2 linked regions of the Thermogemmata fonticola genome follow. The protein of the gene in region 1 interacts with the protein of each later gene in a pairwise test. Links are inferred from orthologs where the notes say so. Each region holds a gene or a part of one and is shown in the gene's direction. Other genes may lie near its edges. The genes, in order: recA and dprA.

Evidence for each region.
Region 2: the proteins of recA (region 1) and dprA interact in binary tests that used the Bacillus subtilis proteins (3 or more experiments, as listed by UniProt). The link is inferred for Thermogemmata fonticola from one-to-one orthologs.

Annotation. Positions count from the first base shown.
Region 1 is NZ_JACEFB010000003.1:124,214-127,373, reverse strand. What follows is about bases 53-2,899. They hold recA (recombinase RecA), read left to right. Parts: upstream 53-831; coding sequence 832-1,968; downstream 1,969-2,899. Other genes in these bases: H0921_RS06580 (lipopolysaccharide biosynthesis protein), read left to right, coding at 2,076-2,899; H0921_RS06590 (hypothetical protein), read left to right, coding at 53-295. Also shown: more of H0921_RS06590, read left to right, coding at 1-52; more of H0921_RS06580, read left to right, coding at 2,900-3,160. UniProt on the Bacillus subtilis protein: Multifunctional protein involved in homologous recombination, DNA repair and competence.
Region 2 is NZ_JACEFB010000009.1:146,352-149,455, forward strand. What follows is about bases 85-2,875. They hold dprA (DNA-processing protein DprA), read left to right. Parts: upstream 85-739; coding sequence 740-2,011; downstream 2,012-2,875. Other genes in these bases: H0921_RS12490 (ribose-phosphate diphosphokinase), read right to left, coding at 85-623; H0921_RS12500 (sigma-54 interaction domain-containing protein), read left to right, coding at 2,194-2,875. In the rest of the region: more of H0921_RS12490, read right to left, coding at 1-84; more of H0921_RS12500, read left to right, coding at 2,876-3,104. UniProt on the Bacillus subtilis protein: Protein that helps load RecA onto ssDNA during transformation. Binds cooperatively to circular ssDNA, is able to bridge different segments of DNA. Favors the loading of RecA onto SsbA- or SsbB-coated ssDNA and formation of RecA-DNA filaments.

The DNA of each region.
Region 1 (3,160 bases):
GGAGCGAACAAGGGTTCGGTTGCATCTCAGTTGTCAGGCCTTGGATCATATCACGGTGCGTTTGGTCGTCGGGGAAATTACCCTTCGGCAGGCTGTGGAGATGGCCGATCCCATACTCCGTCGCCGGCAGGGTTTCTTCACTTCCGTGGCATGGCAGTATAAGTTACTGTCCCATGAGCAGATAATTGCTCGCTTTCTCATCCAACGGGCCGAAATGATGTATGCGGCCGTCGATCCCAGTTTCTGGCACCCGGTGGCCCAGCGTCTGGAGCGCGAATACGCTGCTTTGGAGTGAACCGATGGGTGAAAAACCGGTCTTCCGCGACCACTCACATGTCGCACCGACAGTTGCAGGAGCCACTGAGCCGGATGGCAAAGGCAGCCGATCCGTTCCCAGCGGTTAGCCTTCCAGTTCCTTCCTGGCGGTTGAGCCTTGAATCCCCCTAAGCCTATTGTGACACCACCGCTGTGATGCCGCAGTTCCCATCAGGAACCAGCAATGGCCAGAGCGGGGGAGGACGGCTCGTCTTGTTTTTCGCCGGGAGGTACGCGTACAGTTTTGATAAGTCAGCGGAGAAAATACGAACGGGGAGGGTCGGCAACTCCGAGTCTGTGTTTCATGGGAGGCAGGACAGCAGATGAATTCGCCACGCGGCAGACCTTGGGATGCGCGGGAATTTTTTTGACCTGCTGACCTTCTCTAAAATGGGGGGAAGAGGGTAAACTTCTTTACACGCAACAGGGACAGAGGAACCAAGGGCCGGGTGGCGGCGCCTTTTCTCTTTCCCAGATTGATCCGAAATACAACATACTCTCAGGGGAGACAGAACCATGGCGGAGAAGGACAAGTTGCTGGACAACAAGGAGCTGCGGAACGCTCTCGCGGCGATCGAGAAGGAGTTCGGAAAAGGCTCGATCATGTCGTTGGGGGATATGACAGCGCAGGACGTGGAAGGGATTCCAACCGGTTCGCTGTCGCTGGATATTGCCCTGGGCGGGAAGGGTTTGCCGCGGGGCCGGGTCGTGGAGATTTTCGGAGCGGAGTCGAGCGGTAAGACGACGATTGCCCTGCATGCGGTGGCCAATGCCCAAAAGCAGGGAGGAGTGGCGGCGTATATCGACGCCGAGCATGCCCTGGACCCCAGTTGGGCCAAGCGGATTGGCGTTGATCTGGATGCCCTGCTGGTCTCGCAGCCTAGCTATGGGGAGGAAGCCCTGCGGATCGCCGAGATGCTAATCCGTTCCAATGCGGTGGATATTATCGTGGTCGATTCGGTGGCCGCTTTGGTACCGAAAAGCGAAATTCAGGATGGGGAGATCGGCGATGCCAAGGTGGGGCTGCAAGCCCGCTTGATGAGCCAGGCGATGCGGGTGCTCACGCCGATCATCAACAAGAGCCGGACCTGCCTGGTCTTCATTAACCAGATTCGCCAAAAGATCGGGGTGATGTACGGTGATCCGAATACGACGCCGGGCGGGTTGGCCCTCAAGTTCTATGCCAGCGTCCGCATGGAAGTCAAACGAGTGACAACACTCCGGCAAGATGAAGAGGCGATCGGGGCAGAAACTCGCGTTCGCGTGGTGAAAAATAAGGTGGCTCCGCCCTTCCGCACCGCAGAGTTCGACATTCTCTTCGATCGCGGGATCGATTGGCTCGGTGATCTCTTCCGCCTCGCGGTGGATGAGCAGATCATCGCCAAAAGCGGGGCACACTTCAGTTACAAGGGAGAACGGCTGGGCCACGGGAAGGAAGCGGCCTTGCAATTTTTGCGAGAACGTGAGGAACTGTGCGAAGAGATTCGCCAAGCGGTCCTGAGCAAGCATAAGCCCAAGAGCACCACGGACGCAGAATTGGCTCTGGAAGCGGAACGCGAAGAGGCCGAGGCGAAAGCTGCTTTGGAGGCACTGGAGCAGCAGGCTGAGGAACCGAAGCGCAAAGCCCGCTCGCGTACTGCCGTAGAAAACTGAAGTGTTTCACCTGTCCCCGGCGGTGCATACCAAATAACGCCTATTGAAAACACCCAACGGTTGGCTCTGCTCCCGCCTGCCGCATAGCCCAAGGAAGGGCAACTGCCATGTCTGAGCAACACCATGACTCCGCTCCTGGGTCCAGTGGCCGCACCATGGCGTGGGGGGCACTGGCCAACTGGGTCGCCTTCGCCGCCACCTTAACCGTGGCTTTCTTTCTGGCTCCTTACCTGCTCCGCCGATTAGGGGAAGCCCGCTATGGCGTGTGGTGTATGGTAGAAGCCCTGCTAGCGTACTTCACTCTCCTGGACCTAGGCCTAGCAGCTTGCCTCGTCCGCTACGTGGCCCGCTACCATGCGCTGAGCGCTCAGCAAGAATTGAGCCGCTATGCCGCTGCCGCCTTCTGGCTCTACTGCGGTGCCGCTGGGATTGTGCTGCTCGTGAGTCTGCCCTTGGGCTTGGTCCTCGCCCCCCTCCTCGAAAACCGGTTGGACCAGGCCGATCGACTCCTACCATTTCTGCTTCTGATGTTCGGTCAGTTTGCCTTCACGCTGCCCCTGAGTGTGTTTCCCACTTTACTGGATGGCTTGCAAAGGTTTGGGCAGAAGAGCGCTGTGCGGTTGGGCGCTCTTGTTCTGCGAGTCAGCGGTATCGTACTGGTGATGGAGACTGCACCGGGTTTGACGGGCCTGGCCGTTGTCTTGAGCCTGAGCCAGCTTGTGGAACACGGCGTGATGTGGTGGGTTGTGCGGCGTGATTTGCCGGGTTTGTCACTCTCCTGGCGCTGGGTGGATCGGACCACCCTGCGAGAGGTGCGCGGATACAGCCGCGATGCATTTCTGGCCATGGTCGCCGGGCGGTTGAGTGGGCAGAGCGGGCCGATCGTGGCGGGCCTGTTCCTCTCGGCGGCGGCTGTGGCTCATTACACCCTGGCGTATCGCCTGATCGACATGGGAAAGAACCTGCTGCGGGCGGCCACGACTACCTTGACACCTGCCATTAGCCAGCGGGAAGCCGTGAACGACCGCGAAGGCTTGCGCCGCCTCTTCCTCGATGCGACGCGGGCGGTGCTCTACCTTGTCTTGCCGGTACACGGCGGATTGGTGTTCTTCGGCCATGCCTTTCTGAATCGCTGGCTCGGCTCTTCCAGCGTCGCCGATGCGAGTTATCCGGTGGTTCTCATTCTCTCCCT
Region 2 (3,104 bases), on another replicon or contig:
TCGAGCGCCTTTTTGATGCTCCCCTCGTCGGGACTGAGCACCACCAGGTCTTCCGGCGGGATGCCCAACTGCCGAATGCTCCGCGCTAGCTCCTTGGCGGCGTAGAGATGGTCGACCGGGATGTCGAAAAAGCCCTGAATCTGGGCCGCATGGAGGTCCAGCGCCAGCACCCGGTCCGCCCCGGCTTTGGTGATCAGATTGGCGACCAGTTTAGCGGAGATCGGCACGCGCCCTTTGTCCTTGCGGTCCTGCCGGGCGTAGCCGTAGTAGGGCAGCACCGCGGTGATCCGCGCTGGCGACGCCCGCTTGAAGGCGTCCAGCATGATGAGCAATTCCATCAAGTTCTCGTTGACCGGCGTGCAGGTCGGCTGGACCAGGAACACGTCCCGGCCCCGCACATCCTCTTCGATCCGCACGCTCGTCTCGCCGTCGGGGAAATTCCCCAGGCTGATCCGTCCCAAGGGGCAGCCCAGGTGGCGCGCAATGCTCTCCGCCAACGAGGGATTGGCCCGACCGCTGAAAATCTTCAGCTTGTGGTTATTGCCGTTGCCGTACACCGCCGATCCTTCCGGCCGGTTGAGGGAAAGGGGCTGCACTGGCATTATGCCAATTTCTTCCGCCATTGCCAACAATTTTTCCCTCAGGAATTCTTCCAGTATCCTTTCCCCCATCTTCTCCATCGGCTATGGTGGTAAGCGGACGCGATTTTTTCCCTGAAGCTGGTCCTGGGAACGGAGTGATGCGTCCGGCGGCGGAGGAGCTGCGCGATCATCTGGCTTTGGCGCTGGTTCCCGGTTTGGGGCCGCGCTTGACGGCGGCCTTGCTCCAGCATTTCGGTTCGGCAGCGGCGGTGCGGCGGGCGACAGCGGAACAACTGCGCCAGGTCCCCCACATCGGAGCGAAGCTGGCCCGGCAACTGGCCGCGGCCTTGCAGCAGGTCGAGGCGGCGGCGGCCCGTGAAGAAGCCCTCATGGCCCAGCACGGCGTCCAGGCGGTGATCTGGACGCAGCCGGAGTATCCCGCCCCGCTGCTTTCCATCAGCAATCCCCCACCGCTGCTCTTTCTCAAAGGGAAGTGGGACCGCCGGGACCAGCGGGCGGTGGCCGTGGTGGGCACGCGCCAGGCGACGGCAGCCGGCCGCCGCTGGGCCGAACAACTCGCGCGCGGCCTGGCCTTGGCCGGTTACACCGTCGTCTCCGGCTTGGCCCGCGGCATCGACGGCGCTGCCCATCAGGCTGCCCTGGAAAGCGGCGGGCGCACCATCGCCGTCCTGGCGGGCGGCTTGGGACGCATCTATCCCCCGGAACATGAGGAGCTGGCCCAGCGGATCGCCTCAGGACCCGGCTGCCTGATCAGCGAAACCCCGATGCAGACCCCGCCGCAGGCCGGCATGTTCCCCGCCCGCAATCGCTTGATCAGCGGCCTGAGCCTGGCCGTGGTGCTGGTGGAAGCGGGCCAGCGCAGCGGAGCGCTCATCACCGCTGAGCATGCCCTGGAACAGGGGCGGGAAGTCTTTGCCCTGCCGGGAAACCTGGACAGTGAAACCAGCGCCGGATGCCTGGCCTTGCTCCGCCAGGGCGCCCGCTTGATCCGGGGAGTGGACGACCTGCTCGCCGACCTGCAAGGGCTGAAGGCGGGGGAAGCCGCCCCGCCGCCGAGCCGCCCCGCCAGCTTGTTCGCTGAAGAAGCCCCGCCGTCGGACGCCTTCCTTCCCACCGCCTCCGCTGCCTCTGCCAATGGTCCGCCCCTGGAGCGTCCCTTCGCGGAACGTCCCCAGCCCGCCGCCGCTCCGCTTCCTCCCGCTGTTCCCCCTCCTCCTGCCGCTCCGCCTTCCCCGTTGGACCCCCCTCTCCAGGCTATCTGGGACCAACTCGCCCAGCGCCGCCATATCGATGAACTGGCCTATGCCCTCCAGTGTAGGGTTTCGGACTTGTTGCCCCAGCTCATGCAGTTGGAATTGCAGCACCGCATCCGCCGCTTGCCCGGCAACTTCTACGAGCGGATTCAATAAGGGGAGAAGTCGGATGCCTAGGATATGGGCAGTAGTTTGGCGGGGGCGGGAGGCCGGGGAGAATTGCCTAGGAAGTATGCAGTCAGGTGGCAATTCGTGGCAGGGGTGATTATACTGACGGGGAACAAGGACGCAAAAGGCGGCTCTCTCCCGTTCATCCTCTCCCCAGGAGCGATGGGAGAATGACAAAAAGTGAGCAAATAGAACCCCCTTTGCCGGAGATCGTAGGCAATGCCCCCGCGATGCAGGAGGTGTACCGCCTGGTGCGCTTGGCGGCGCCCCGCTCCGCCCATGTCCTGCTCGTCGGGGAGACAGGTACCGGCAAGGAACTGATCGCCCGGGCGATCCACAAGCTGAGTCGGCGGGCGGATGGCCCCTTTGTCCGCGTCAACTGCGGCGCTTTGCATGAAAACCTGCTCGAAAGCGAGCTGTTCGGGCATGTCAAGGGCGCCTTCACCGGCGCGGTGGAAAACAAGACGGGGCGCTTCGAGGCCGCCCACGGAGGTACCATTTTCCTGGATGAAATCAACAGCACCTCCCCGAAGTTGCAGGTCAAGCTGTTGCGGGTCCTCCAGGAACGGGAGTTTGAACGGGTGGGGGAAAGCCGGACGATCCGCGTGGATGTCCGGGTGGTGGCCGCGAGCAACGCCCCGCTGGAGGAGTTGGTCGCGGCGGGGCAGTTCCGGGAGGATTTGTACTACCGCCTCAACGTCATCCCGATCCATTTGCCGCCGCTGCGGGAACGCCGGGAGGATATTCCCCTGCTGGCCCGCCATTTTCTCCGCCGCTATGCCGAGCAGCACAAATGCCCTGTGCCGGAGCTGACGCCGGAACTGGCGGAGTGGCTCCAGGGGTACGACTGGCCCGGCAATGTCCGCGAACTGGAAAACACGCTGGAGCGCCTGATTGTCCTGGCCGATGGGGGACCGGTGACGGCGGAAGTTCTGCGGCGGGTCCGCCACCGCCCCGTGATCCGCTCCGTCCCAGCGGCGGGGGAAGCGCCCCGGACGATGGATGTACCCTCCCTGATCCGCCAGTTGGTCCGTGTGGGTTTGCACGCTCCCCGGCCCGCGGGCGTCAAACTCCACGCCTT